DNA from 2 places in the Tolumonas lignilytica genome. Region 2 is predicted to be linked to the other one. Evidence: predicted binding sites of a transcription regulator. Region 2 holds the regulator's gene; the other holds the start of a gene.
The links. The regulator NrdR, encoded in region 2, represses ribonucleotide reductase genes. The targets are predictions, from matches to a motif close to CACNNTATANNGTG.
Positions count from the first base shown of each region.

Region 1: a site for NrdR is predicted at 3,040-3,053, ahead of nrdA (class 1a ribonucleoside-diphosphate reductase subunit alpha). Genes of this name have one in related genera too.

Region 1 is NZ_AZUK01000001.1:250,513-257,840, reverse strand. It holds gene nrdB (class Ia ribonucleoside-diphosphate reductase subunit beta) at 1-680, opposite strand, end outside; gene nrdA (class 1a ribonucleoside-diphosphate reductase subunit alpha) at 735-3,011, opposite strand; gene H027_RS0101145 (HAD-IA family hydrolase) at 3,199-3,867, opposite strand; gene ubiG (bifunctional 2-polyprenyl-6-hydroxyphenol methylase/3-demethylubiquinol 3-O-methyltransferase UbiG) at 3,864-4,562, opposite strand; gene gyrA (DNA topoisomerase (ATP-hydrolyzing) subunit A) at 4,725-7,307, shown strand.
Region 2 is NZ_AZUK01000001.1:923,261-930,588, forward strand. It holds gene ribH (6,7-dimethyl-8-ribityllumazine synthase) at 1-432, opposite strand, end outside; gene ribBA (bifunctional 3,4-dihydroxy-2-butanone-4-phosphate synthase/GTP cyclohydrolase II) at 524-1,630, opposite strand; gene H027_RS0104365 (riboflavin synthase) at 1,648-2,307, opposite strand; gene ribD (bifunctional diaminohydroxyphosphoribosylaminopyrimidine deaminase/5-amino-6-(5-phosphoribosylamino)uracil reductase RibD) at 2,310-3,428, opposite strand; gene nrdR (transcriptional regulator NrdR) at 3,429-3,878, opposite strand; gene H027_RS0104380 (PilZ domain-containing protein) at 4,045-4,638, shown strand; gene glyA (serine hydroxymethyltransferase) at 4,695-5,948, opposite strand; gene aroQ (type II 3-dehydroquinate dehydratase) at 6,262-6,720, shown strand; gene accB (acetyl-CoA carboxylase biotin carboxyl carrier protein) at 6,752-7,213, shown strand; gene accC (acetyl-CoA carboxylase biotin carboxylase subunit) at 7,225-7,328, shown strand, end outside.

The DNA of each region.
Region 1 (7,328 bases), 670 kb from region 2:
CCTTCCATAAGCTCACGCTCGGCAAAGGCAAAAGAACAAGCAAAACTGACATAGAAACGGATCGCTTCCAGCGCATTTACGCTCATCAGACACAGATACAGTTTCTTTTTCAGCTCGCGGCGTGAAACCACCACGGTTTTGCCATTGACCAGATGCGTGCCTTCACCCAGCAGCTGCCAGTATTGAGTCAGCTCAATCAGTTCATCGTAATAACCGGCGATATCTTCCGCACGTTTGATGATTTGTTCGTTGACCACGATATCATCGAAAACTACTGCCGGATCATTCACGATATTACGGATGATGTGGGTGTAGGAACGAGAATGAATGGTTTCAGAAAATGCCCATGTTTCGATCCAGGTTTCCAGCTCTGGCAGGGAAACTAATGGTAACAATGCCACATTGGGGCTACGACCCTGAATAGAATCCAGCAGAGTCTGATATTTCAGGTTGGAAATAAAAATATGCTGCTCATGCGGTGGCAGTGCCTGATAGTCGATGCGATCTTGCGAAACATCTACTTCTTCCGGGCGCCAGAAAAATGAGAGTTGTTTTTCGATCAGGCGCTCGAAAACTTCGTATTTTTGTTGGTCATAACGTGCCACGTTAACGGTCTGGCCAAAAAACATCGGCTCTTTGCGGGCATCGTTCGGTTGTTTTGAGAAAGTGCTGTACGCCATTATTCTATTCCTGCTTATAAGTATTAAGGCCTCTCAGTGAGAGGCCATATATGCTTAAATCTTACATGCCCCGCCGGCACAATCGTCAGCTTGCGCAGCTTGTAACTGCGCATCGTCAGCACCGTCTCGTGTGTTATGGTAATACAGTGTTTTCAGACCATATTTGTAGGCAGTTAACAAATCTTTCAGCAATTGCTTCATCGGCACTTTATGGCCATCAAACCGGCTTGGGTCATAGCTGGTGTTGGCAGAAATCGCCTGATCGACGAATTTTTGCATGACACCGACTAATTGCAAGTAGCCATCATTGTTTGGTTGGTTCCACAATAACTCGTAGTTATCTTTCAGTTCCGTGTAATCAGGCACAACCTGACGCAAAATGCCGTCTTTTGATGCTTTCACGCTGATCAAGCCACGTGGCGGTTCAATGCCGTTGGTGGCATTAGCGATCTGGCTTGAGGTTTCAGATGGCATCAGTGCTGTCAGTGTGGAGTTACGCAGACCGTGCTGTTTGATTTCGCTGCGCAGTGTTTCCCAATCCAGATGTAATGGCTCTTGGCACAGGTCATCCAGATCTCGTTTGTAAGTATCGATCGGCAGAATACCCTGTGCATACATGGTTTCATTGAAACGCGGGCAAGCGCCAGATTCTTTGGCCAGTTTTACCGAGGCTTTCAGCAGGTAATATTGGATTGCTTCGAAAGTACGATGCGTCAGACCCAGCGCTGAACCATCGGAGTAACGCACACCGTTTTTCGCCAGATAGTAGGCGTAGTTGATAACACCGATACCTAACGGACGACGCCACATTGCACCATTATTAGCTGCTGGAATTGGGTAATCCTGATAATCCAGCAACGCGTCTAGTGCACGCACTGCCAGTTCAGCCAGTGGTTCCAATTCATCCAGTGATTCGATAGCACCTAAGTTAAATGCTGACAGCGTACACAAGGCGATTTCGCCTTTTTCATCCAGATAATGATCCAGTGCTTTAGTTGGCAGCGCGATTTCCAAACACAAATTGCTTTGGCGGATCGGCGCAACCGCTGGGTCAAACGGACTGTGTGTGTTGCAATGATCGACGTTTTGAATGTAGATACGACCTGTACCGGCACGTTCCTGCATCAGCAATGAAAACAGTTCAACAGCTTTGATCTGACGTTTACGGATCGCTGGGTCTTGTTCATATTGCAGATACAGACGTTCAAATTCAGTCTGATCCGCAAAGAAAGCATCGTATAAACCTGGTGCATCGGATGGCGAGAACAGCGTGATGTTACCGCCTTGGATCAGACGCTGATACATCAGACGGTTGATCTGCACACCGTAGTCCATGTGACGAACGCGGTTTTCTTCCACACCACGGTTATTTTTCAATACCAGCAGTGATTCGACTTCCAGATGCCACAGTGGGTAGAACACAGTGGCTGCACCACCACGCACGCCGCCCTGAGAGCAACATTTCACTGCAGTCTGGAAGTATTTATAGAATGGAATACAACCGGTGTGGAACGCTTCACCACCACGAATTTCACTCCCCAGCGCACGAATGCGGCCGGCGTTGATACCAATACCAGCACGCTGAGAAACATAACGCACGATAGAAGAGGCAGTTGCATTAATGGAATCTAAGCTATCGCCACATTCAATCAACACACAAGAGCTGAATTGACGGGTAGGGGTACGCACGCCTGACATAATTGGTGTCGGCAGCGAAATTTTGAAGGTAGAAACCGCGTCGTAAAAACGTTTGATGTAATCCAGACGCGTAGTTCTTGGGTACTTAGCAAACAGACATGCCGCCACCAGCATATACAGGAACTGCGGGCTTTCGTAGATTTCGCCGGTCACACGGTTTTGCAGCAGGTATTTACCTTCCAGTTGTTTAACTGCGGCGTAAGCAAAATGCATGTCGCGATCGTGCACCAGATAGCTATCCAGCAGATCGAACTCTTCTTGGCTGTAATCGGTCAGTAACTGCTGGTCGTAACGACCAGCTTCCACCTGTGTTTTAACTTGGTCAAACAGTGACGGAGGAGTAAAACCACCATAGGCTTTTTTACGCAGATGGAACATCGCGAGGCGTGCAGCCAGGTACTGATAGTCGGGAGCCTGCTCGGAAATCAGATCCGCCGCTGATTTAATCAACGTTTCATGGATATCAGACGTGCGAATACCGTCGTAGAATTGGATGTGCGCGCTCAGTTCAACTTGTGAAACCGACACGTCTTGTAGACCTTCTGCGGCCCAAGTGACAACGCGGTGAATTTTATCCAGATCCAGTGCTTCGGTATGATTATCCCGTTTCGTGACCATCAGGCTAGCTGTCATGGTGACTCCCGTAGTTGTTTATGAAAAACACAATATGTAGTGTCTATGATGTATATAAAATACAACATAAAGAATGAAAGTGATAGCTTGACAAAAACTGGTTGATGAAAAAATTAGCAGTAAATCACAGGACGTTACAAAATAAACAGCGCGGTTCAACGCTGCTTATCAGATGAAAAATAGCAGGTTAGCTTGCCAGCCAGGCCAGCAGATGATGTGGGTCTGCTAATACAATATCGGCATTCCAACAAGATACATTTTCGTCTTGCGCGAGATAACCCCAGCTAGCAACTGCAGTCGTCATTCCGGCATTTCGGCCAGCTTCAATGTCGCGAATATGATCGCCCACATACAGGCAATTGGCCGATGATACACCAATCTGATGACAGGCATACCATAATGGTTCCGGATTTGGTTTACGCACCGGGAGAGTATCGGCACTGACTGTAACAGCACATTGTGGCAATTCAATGACCTGAGCCAGCAATGGTTCTGTCAGAAAGGCCGGTTTATTTGTAACCACCCCCCATGGAATCGCGCGGGTATTCAACCAGCCAATCAGTTCGACCATGCCGTCATAAGGGCGTGTTCCCACATATAAATGTTGGGCGTAATGATCTAATAACTGCTGTCGCAAAACCGTCAGGTCATGCTCAGTCTGCTCTGCTTCAGAAAGTCCGGCTTTAATTAATGCTAAAGCGCCATCGGATGCGGTTTGTCGGATAACCTGATCCGACAGAGGCGCTTTGCCAATCTGCGTCAGAACATGATTGGCGGCTGCACCGAGATCCGGCGCAGTATCCAGCAGCGTACCATCCAGATCAAACAACACAGCAGAGAAACGGGAACACATCATAATGGTTTTTCACAGAAAATCTGATAATTCACGGAAACGTCACCCGATAACTTAAAATGCTCGGTCAGTGGATTATAGCGAACCCCCGCGACCTTTCGGGTGAAGAGGTTAGCGCTGTCACAGCAACGGATCAATTCTGCCGGACGAATAAATTTTTTATGATCATGCGTTCCCTTCGGAACGATTTTCAGGATTTGCTCGGCCGCCAGAATCATCAACAACCATGACTGTCTGGTGCGATTGATCGTGGAAAAAAATAATTTTCCACCCGGTTTGGCTAATTTGGCGCAGGCACGTACGATAGATGCCGGGTCAGGCACATGCTCCAGCATCTCCATACAGGTCACCACATCAAACGAGGCGGGGCGTTGTTCGGCTAATTCTTCAATGGTAATGCGCTGATAGTCGATTTTCACACCCTGTTCTAACGCGTGTAAACGCGCTACCTGCAAGGGTTCATTTCCCATATCCACGCCAAGAACGTGGGCGCCTTGTTTTGCCATGCTCTCACTCAGAATGCCGCCACCACAGCCTACATCTAGAATTTGTTTGCCAAACAGACCGTCACAATGATCGGCAATCCACTGTAAACGCAGCGGATTCATCAGATGTAAGGGCTTGAATTCACCATGCGGATCCCACCAGTTACTGGCGATAGCTTCAAATTTGGCAATTTCCTGTGTATCAACGTTCATCGTGAGCTGCCCTTCATGACAGTTTGCTGTTGGAATCCGCGCATTATATCCAAGGAGTTAGCTTAAAACAGGTGATCTGTTCGCGATTGGGGAAATCCATCATTTGTGATAGAATTCGCGACCATTGCTTTCAAGTAGCTTGAAGTAGGAATACATAATTATATGAGCGATCTGGCCAAAGAGATCATCCCGATAAATATCGAAGACGAGTTGCGTAACTCTTATCTCGATTACGCGATGAGTGTTATCGTGGGGCGTGCATTGCCCGATGTGCGTGACGGGTTAAAACCTGTTCACCGTCGTGTCTTGTTCGCAATGCATGAGCTGAGTAACGATTGGAATAAACCTTATAAGAAATCAGCCCGTGTCGTCGGTGACGTTATCGGTAAATATCATCCGCATGGTGACTCGGCGGTTTATGACACGATTGTTCGTATGGCGCAGGATTTTTCCATGCGTTATACACTGGTCGATGGTCAGGGGAACTTCGGTTCTGTCGATGGTGACTCGGCAGCGGCCATGCGTTATACCGAAATTCGTATGGACCGGATTTCACACGAACTGTTGGCGGATCTGGAAAAAGAAACCGTGGATTGGGTGCCTAACTATGACGGCACTGAACAGATCCCTGCGGTATTGCCAACAAAAGTCCCTAACCTGCTGATCAATGGCTCTTCAGGTATCGCGGTAGGTATGGCGACTAATATTCCTCCACATAATCTGACCGAGGTTGTTGACGGCTGTTTAGCGTTGATGGAAAACCCATCGCTGACGGTCGATGAGCTGTTACCGCTGATTCCGGGGCCAGATTTCCCGACTGGCGGTATCATCAACGGTCGCTCCGGTATCATTGATGCCTATCGTACCGGTCGCGGTAAGATCTATGTGCGTGCACGTACAGAGATTGAGACTGACGAGAAAAACGGTAAAGAATCGATCATCGTTACCGAGTTGCCTTACACGGTCAACAAAGCTCGTCTGGTCGAAAAAATTGCCGAGCTGGTCAAAGACAAGAAAATTGAAGGGATCACAGCACTGCGAGATGAGTCTGATAAAGACGGTATGCGTGTTGTGATTGAATTGCGTCGTGGTGAAGTCTCAGAGGTCATTCTGAACAATCTCTATACCCACACGCAAATGCAGAATGTGTTCGGTATCAACATGGTGGCGCTGGTGAACGGCCAGCCGAAAACGTTGACACTGAAAGAGATGCTGGAAGCGTTCATCGACCATCGCCGTGAAGTGGTGACGCGTCGTACCGTATTTGAACTGCGTAAAGCGCGTGATCGGGCGCATATTCTGGAAGGTCTGGCGATTGCGCTGGCCAATATTGATCCGGTCATTGAGCTGATCAAAAACTCAGCAAGCCCTGCTGATGCGAAACAGGGGTTAGTCTCTCGCGGTTGGGCGTTGGGCGCAGTAGCAGAAATGCTGGAACGTGCCGGTGACGATGCGGCGCGTCCTGAATGGCTGGAACCTGAATTTGGTATCCGTGACGGACACTACTTCCTGACTGAACAACAGGCTCAGGCCATTCTGGATCTGCGTCTGCATAAACTGACGGGTCTGGAACATGAGAAAATTCTGGAAGAATACCGTGAACTGCTGAATGAAATTGCCGAATTACTGTACATTCTGGCAAGCACTGAGCGTTTGATGGAAGTGATCCGCGAAGAGCTGGAATATGTGAAGTCTCAATTTGGTGATGCGCGTCGGACTGAAATTCAGGCTGCTAGCGTCGAAATCAATATGGAAGATTTGATCACACCAGAAGATGTGGTTGTCACGCTGTCTCACGAAGGCTATGTGAAATATCAACCATTGTCGGATTATGAAGCGCAACGACGTGGTGGTCGCGGTAAAGCGGCGGCGAAAGTAAAAGATGAAGATTTCGTTGAGCAATTGCTGGTTGCCAATACGCACGATACGATCCTCTGCTTCTCCACCTTGGGTAAAGTTTACTGGCTGAAAGTGTATCAGTTACCGGAAGCTAGCCGTACGGCCCGAGGTCGCCCGATCATCAACCTGCTGCCGTTGGATGAAAACGAGCGTATCACTGCGATATTGCCGGTTAAATCTTACGATGATGACAAATATGTCTTCTTTGCTACCGCAGACGGTACCGTGAAGAAAACCGAGTTGTCTGCTTATTCTCGCCCACTGTCATCCGGGATCCGGGCGATTAACCTGAATGAAGGGGATGCACTGATTGGTGTTGCCATTACCGATGGTAATAATGAAATCATGCTGTTCTCTGATGCAGGTAAAGTGGTCCGTTTCAATGAGGATGATGTTCGTGCGATGGGTCGAACCGCAACAGGGGTTCGAGGCATGAAACTGGGTGAGACCGATAAAGTGGTATCACTGATCGTTCCGCAAAATGGTGGCGCGATTTTGACGGCAACAGAAAATGGTTACGGCAAACGTACCGCATTGGATGAATATCCTGTGAAGAGCCGTGCAACACTGGGTGTGATTTCGATTCAGGTCACCGAACGTAATGGCAAAGTGGTTGGTGCTATTCAGGTTGATGAATCCGATGAAATCATGCTGATCACCAATGCCGGCACACTGGTTCGTACCCGCGTGGCAGAAGTTGGCTTAATCGGTCGTAATACTGCTGGTGTTCGTTTGATCCGTACTGGTGATGACGAAAAACTGGTCAGTTTAGAACGTGTGGCTGAACCGGAAGGCGATGAGTCTGACGGTGATGTCGATTTGTCTGATGTGTCGCCAACTGAATAAGTTCAGGGAGAGGATGTAGTT
Region 2 (7,328 bases):
AGTACTGAGTGCAGCTTCTACGCCTTTATTGCCAGCTTTTGTGCCAGCACGCTCAATGGCCTGTTCGATATTTTCTGTCGTCAGAACACCGAATGCCACCGGAATTTCTGCTTCCAGAGCAACCTGAGCCAAACCTTTGGCACACTCACCTGATACATATTCAAAATGGGCGGTTCCACCACGGATAACGCAACCCAGTGCAACGATGCCATCAAACTGTTTACTCTTGGCCAGACGTTTTGCAGCCAAAGGTAATTCAACGGCACCCGGCACTTTCACCAAAGTGATGTTTTCGTCAGCAATTTGTCCCTGACGTTTCAACGTATCCAGAGCACCTTCAACCAGACGGTCGTTGATGAAACTGTTAAAGCGAGACACTACGATCGCAATTTTGGCCTGTGGAGCCGGGATGACGCCTTCAATCACTTTCATGGAAAATCCTATAATTTGTTATGTCAGATAAACAAAACTCAATAATGCTACCACATTTGGCGCATGACCAAAACAGGCGCCGTCAGATCTGTTATTCGCTGATGTATTCCACCACTTCCAGACCAAACCCGGAAAGCACGTATCGTTTCGGCGAACTCAGCAAACGCATTTGTGTCACGCCCATCGCCTTGAGGATCTGCGAACCGACGCCCACCCGACGGGAAGCCGCTTTGGGTTTGCACGATTCCGTGGTCTGACCAGCATCCACCGCAGAATAGTGCTCAAGACGAGCCAACAATTCTTCCTGGGTATTTTCGTGACCAATAATCACAATGATACCGCCCTCGTCATTGATACGGCTCATGGCCTTATCAAGCGGCCAGCTACGTAAGTTACCCCGTTGGCAGTTGAGTACATCATTCAGGTAATCATGCAGATGTACGCGCACTAAAACCGGCTGAGAAGGATCTTTAGCGGGTTTACTCAAAGCAAAATGCAGTTGATTATCAATAGTATCACGGAATGTGGTCAGTTCGAATTCACCATATTCCGTTGGCATCTGACACTGAGAAATCTTCTGAACGGTGGTTTCATGCTGATTGCGGTATTCGATCAAATCTGCAATCGTACCGAGTTTTAAGCCATGTTCCGCCGCAAACTTCTCGAGATCCGGACGGCGCGCCATAGTGCCATCTTCATTCAAAATCTCAACGATCACGGCAGCAGGTTCCAGCCCGGCCAGACGCGCCAAATCACATCCGGCTTCGGTGTGGCCGTTACGAGTAAGTACGCCGCCATCCTGCGCCATCAGCGGAAAAATGTGGCCCGGCTGTACCACATCAGTTGGTTTCGCATCAGGAGCCACTGCCGCCTGTACGGTACGCGCGCGATCGGCTGCGGAAATACCGGTGGTGACCCCCTCAGCCGCTTCAATAGACACGGTAAAGTTAGTCGAGAACTGCGCTTCGTTTTTATCCACCATCAGCGGCAAGTTCAGTTGCTGACAACGGGCTTTCGATAACGTCAGACAGATCAAGCCTCGCCCATAACGTGCCATAAAGTTAATATCTTCCGGGCGCACCATCGAGGCCGCCATCAGAATATCGCCTTCATTTTCCCGATCTTCGTCATCCATCAGGATGACCATTTTCCCCTGACGAAAATCTTCAATAATTTCTTCAATCTTACTGATAGCCATGACTTCCCCTTAGTCTGTTATCGCAGAAAACCGTTTTGTGCCAGCATATCCATCGTGATGTTGCTCTGTGTGGATTGTGCTGCCTTATCACCGAGCAACAAACGTTCCAGATAGCGAGCGATAACATCCACTTCGAGATTGACTTTCACTCCTGGCTGCCAGCCGCTTACGGTTGTCTCTGCCGTGGTATGCGGCACGATCGTCAGTTTGAAACGAGCCCCGTCGATCGCATTCACGGTCAGGCTGATACCATCTACCGTAATAGAACCTTTTTCTGCAATATATTTCGCCAGCTCATCCGGCGCTTTGATCCAATATTCCTTAGCCCGGCCCAATGAAATGACCGAGGTGATTTCACCCACACCGTCCACGTGGCCAGACACCAGATGCCCACCCAAACGGGTATCAGGGGTCAAGGCACGTTCCAAGTTCACTTTTTGTCCGGCCTGATAATGGGCAAAACTACTACGTTGTAAGGTTTCCAACGATAGATCTGCCACATAACCATCACCGGTCAGTTCCACCACCGTCAGACAAACGCCGTTCGTCGCAATAGAATCGCCCAGTTTCACATCAGACAGATCCAGTTTGCCACTTTTGACCCGGACAGAAATATCTTCGCCCTTGGGCTGGAGCGCAGCCAGCGTACCGACTGCTTCAATAATTCCGGTAAACATCGTTACTCCTTATGCGGATGTAAGATCAAGCGTAGATCATTGCCGATCTTACGCACGTCCTGCCACTGCCACTCTGCTACTTCAGCCATATGCTGAAACTCTGGCAGATTCACTAAACCTCGCGCAGGATTTCCCATTAATTTCGGAGCCAGATAAAGGATCAGTTCATCGACCAAGCCGGCATCAACCAATGCGCCTGCCAGAGAAGCACCAGCTTCAACCCAAATATCATTGATATTGCGTTGTGCCAGTTGTTGCATCAACAGACGTAGATCCAACTTACCGCTTTCCGCCAGCGGAATTATTAATTGATGAACCTGTTCAGGCCATTGGTTTTGTTCTTTATGCCGCGCTAACCAAATCTCGCCGGGAAGAGAAAACAGATGAGCAGATGCCTGAATACGCTGTTGCGAATCGATAACGATCCGGATCGGTTGTCTGACATTGGCTGCGGGATATGTTGATTGCGCTGAAGCAGGGAGTTGCTCCCAACGGACATTCATTGACGGATCATCCGTCAGCACCGTATCAGCCCCCGTCAGAATGGCACTGCTCAATGCCCGCCAACGCTGGACATCCGCACGGGCTTCGGGGGATGTGATCCACTGGCTTGCGCCATTCGCTAACGCCGTCCGACCATCCAGACTGGCAGCCAATTTCAAACGCACATAGGGTAATCCGTGGCGCATTCGCTTAATAAATCCCGGATTCAGCGCTTCGGCTTGTTTTTGCAGTAATCCCGCCTGAATTTCAATGCCAGCAGCGGCTAAACGACGCATTCCCCTGCCCGACACCTGCGGATTGGGATCTTCCATCGCAGCGACGACACGGGCAACACCGGCATTGACCAGTGCATCGGCACAAGGTGGCGTGCGGCCAAAATGCGAACAGGGTTCCAGCGTGACATAGGCTGTCGCGCCCTGTGCGTTATGGCCAGCCATGCGTAATGCATGCACTTCGGCGTGCGGTTCACCTGCTTTATAATGAAATCCTTCACCTACAATCTGGCCGTTTTTGACAATAACACAACCCACATTCGGATTGGGTGACGTCGTAAAACGCCCCTGCGCCGCCAATTGCAACGCACGGCTCATATAAAAATGATCTTCGGCAGAAAACACTTATTTCTCCAGACGCGCAATCTCTTCGCCAAATTCACGGATATCTTCAAAACTGCGATAGACCGAAGCGAATCGGATATAGGCCACTTTATCCAATAATTTAAGCTCTTCCATCACCAGATTGCCGATGATTTTTGACATAATTTCCCGTTCACCAGTGGCACGTAAATTGGATTTGATCCGGTTGATACTCTGCTCGATCAGTTCAGTACTGACCGGCCGTTTTTCTAATGCCCGTTGAATGCCATTACGCAGCTTGTCTTCATTAAACGGTTCCCGCACCCCATTACTTTTTATAACACGAGGCATGACCAATTCGGCCATTTCAAAGGTAGTAAAACGTTCATGACAAACCAGACATTCCCGGCGACGACGAACCTGATGCCCGTCCGCTACCAGGCGCGAATCAATAACTTTCGTGTCATCGGCATTACAAAATGGACAATGCATCTGTGCTCAATCCTAAAATCTTTCGAGATCCTCAGTCTATCAGAGTTCCCACAAAGACCAATGTTTTCAGTAATAAACAACTGTCTATTCTAACGCGCGACAAATCAGTTAAATTGATTATTATTTAAACAAGAATTTCATATGACAGTGGTAAGAGGAATTAAAAATGAAAAGAAACAACCCTCTTTCTGAAGAAGAATTACAAATGTTACTGGAACTCTCTGAGCCGACAAACGAGACCAATTCCACCATTTCGTATCAAATCAATTTCAGTGATGAACGTTTGGTCACCTTATTTGGTAGAGCCGATAACTTATTTATTGAAGCGACGTTTAATCAATACAATCTTCGCGTTCCTATCAGCTTGCTACATCAGGACACAGATATGCTCATCTCCTGTGTGGGTACGCCAGAAATATTTGAACATGCGCTATCTGCACCACGTTCATGGCGTTTAGATTCTCCAGAAAATCTAGTTTTACGACACCTTGATGGCACGCTGCTTCCATTTGAAATCATCAATATATCTACCAGTGGTTTATTGATTCAGGATCATCAGACGATGTTAAAACTGGGGGAGCATTTTGACGCAGTGCTTTCAGGTATGGATGTTGCCATCCCGCTTATTGGCGTGGTGATCCGCAAGAAAAAGGGGAAAAACAAAAATCAGGAATGGGCGATTCATTTAACGCTAGATGCCAATACCCATGCCACGTTGCAAGAATATATTTATCAACAGCATCAGAAAAAATATCCGTGAGCGGATAAAAAAACAGCCGGCACATAGCCAGCTGTTTTTATACAGCATAAATCGAATTATGCGTACACAGGGAAACGTTTGCAGATATCCAGCACTTTCGCACGGGTAGCCGCAATCACAGCTTCGTCTGTGGTGTTATCCAGTACGTCACACATCCAGCCTGCCAGCTCTTTCGCTTCAGCTTCTTTGAAACCACGACGAGTGATAGATGGAGAACCGATACGGATACCTGAAGTTACAAATGGTGAACGTGGGTCGTTAGGCACTGCGTTTTTGTTTACAGTGATATTCGCCAGACCCAGTGCAGCATCGGCTTCTTTACCAGTCAGTTCACGGTCGGTGAAATCAACCAAGAACAGGTGGTTTTCTGTACCGCCAGACACGATCTTGTAACCGCGAGACAGGAATACTTCAACCATCGCTTTAGAGTTTTTCACAACCTGCTGCTGGTATGCCTTGAATTCTGGCTCCATCGCTTCTTTGAACGCAACCGCTTTACCAGCAATAACGTGCATCAGCGGGCCACCCTGAGAACCAGGGAATACGGCTGAGTTCAGTTTCTTATGCAGCTCTTCGTCGTTCACAGCAGACAGGATCAGACCACCACGTGGGCCGGCCAGCGTCTTGTGCGTGGTAGAAGTCACAACGTGAGCGTGCGGAACAGGGTTTGGATAAACACCTGCAGCCACCAGACCAGCAACATGCGCCATATCAACAAACAGGTAAGCACCCACTTTGTCAGCGATTTCACGCATTTTGGCCCAGTCAACCACACCTGAGTAGGCAGAGAAGCCGCCCAGAACCATTTTCGGTTTGTGTTCCAGAGCCAGACGTTCCAGTTCGGCATAGTTAATCTTGCCGTTAGCATCGATACCGTAAGGAATGATGTTATACAGCTTACCGGAGAAGTTAACTGGTGAACCGTGAGTCAAGTGACCACCGTGGGCCAAATTCATACCCAGCACGGTATCACCCGGTTTCAGCAGGGCCATATAAACCGCAGCGTTAGCCTGAGAGCCTGAATGTGGCTGCACGTTGGCATAAACCGCACCAAACAGGGCCTTAGCACGTTCGATCGCCAGTGTTTCAGTTTTATCAACGAACTCACAACCGCCGTAATAACGTTTGCCAGGATAACCTTCGGCATATTTATTAGTTAATTGTGATCCCTGAGCTTGCATTACACGCGGGCTAGTGTAGTTTTCAGAAGCAATCAGTTCGATATGCTCTTCCTGACGCTGTGTTTCCTCCACAATTGAAGCCCACAGCTCCGGATCATAATCGGCGATGTTCATATCACGCTTCAGCATTATTAAGTGTCTCCTGACTCATGGCGTCATGTTAGGGTATTGTTATATTCTACCCTGACTGGCTTGATGACGCATCAATAAAGCGATGCTTTTTACAAACTGACAATGAATCCCCCTGATATCCGCTTCAACCCCTCTTTGAATTCATTTTTTGCAGTTTTTCCAACGAAAATGCTGACAACGTACGAGAATCTACGGTAATCTTGCCAATTAATATGAAAAACGCCTCTGCGGTGATATTTTCCAACTCCAAAATAGGCAACGCAGAGAGAAAGCAACATATCGCTGCATGTTTGCTGAGGATAACGACTCAATGACTGCAAAGTTCCGCATTTTAGTGTTAAACGGCCCCAACCTGAATTTACTGGGTAAACGCGAGCCGGGAATCTATGGTGCTGCTACACTGGATGATATTGTTACTCACTTGCAGCAGCTTGCAGGCAACATGAATGTTGAACTGACACATAAGCAATCCAATGCGGAATATGAATTAGTTGATACTATTCATCAAGCGATGGGCCATGTTGATTTCATCCTGATCAATCCAGCCGCCTTCACCCATACCAGCGTTGCTCTCCGCGATGCCTTGTTGGGGGTTGCTATTCCTTTTATTGAAATTCACTTATCGAATGTTCATGCCCGCGAACCTTTCCGTCATCACTCCTATTTGTCTGATGTAGCCAAAGGGGTGATTTGCGGTTTGGGTGCTGATGGGTATGAATTCGCACTAACAGCGGCCGTCCGTTATCTGGAACGGTCATCTCGTAATTAAACAAGCAGAAGAAGTTGAACTGAGAATGCAAATGGATATCCGTAAAATCAAAAAACTGATCGAGCTGGTTGAAGAATCCGGCATTGCAGAACTGGAAATCTCCGAAGGGGAAGAATCCGTTCGCATCAGTCGCGCAATCAGCGGTCAGGTTGCACCTATGGTCAATTTCGCAGCACCTCAGATGGTAGCTGCCGCAGCACCAGCACCAATTGCTGCAACGGCAGCTCCGGCTGGCAATGCTGCACCCGAAGCAGTTAGCGGCTACACACTGCGTTCTCCAATGGTGGGAACTTTCTATCGCTCTTCCAGCCCTGATGCAAAATCATTTGTTGAAGTGGGCCAATCGGTGAAAGTGGGTGATCCGCTGTGTATTGTTGAAGCCATGAAAATGATGAACCAGATCCAGTCTGATAAAGCGGGTGTGGTGAAAAGCATTCTGGTTGAGAACGGTGACACCGTTGAATTTGATCAGCCTCTGTTTATCATCGAATAAGAGAGCTTGTTATGTTGGATAAAATTGTCATCGCTAACCGTGGTGAGATAGCTCTGCGCATCCTGCGGGCATGCAAAGAACTGGGCATCAAAACGGTAGCTGTGCATTCCACTGC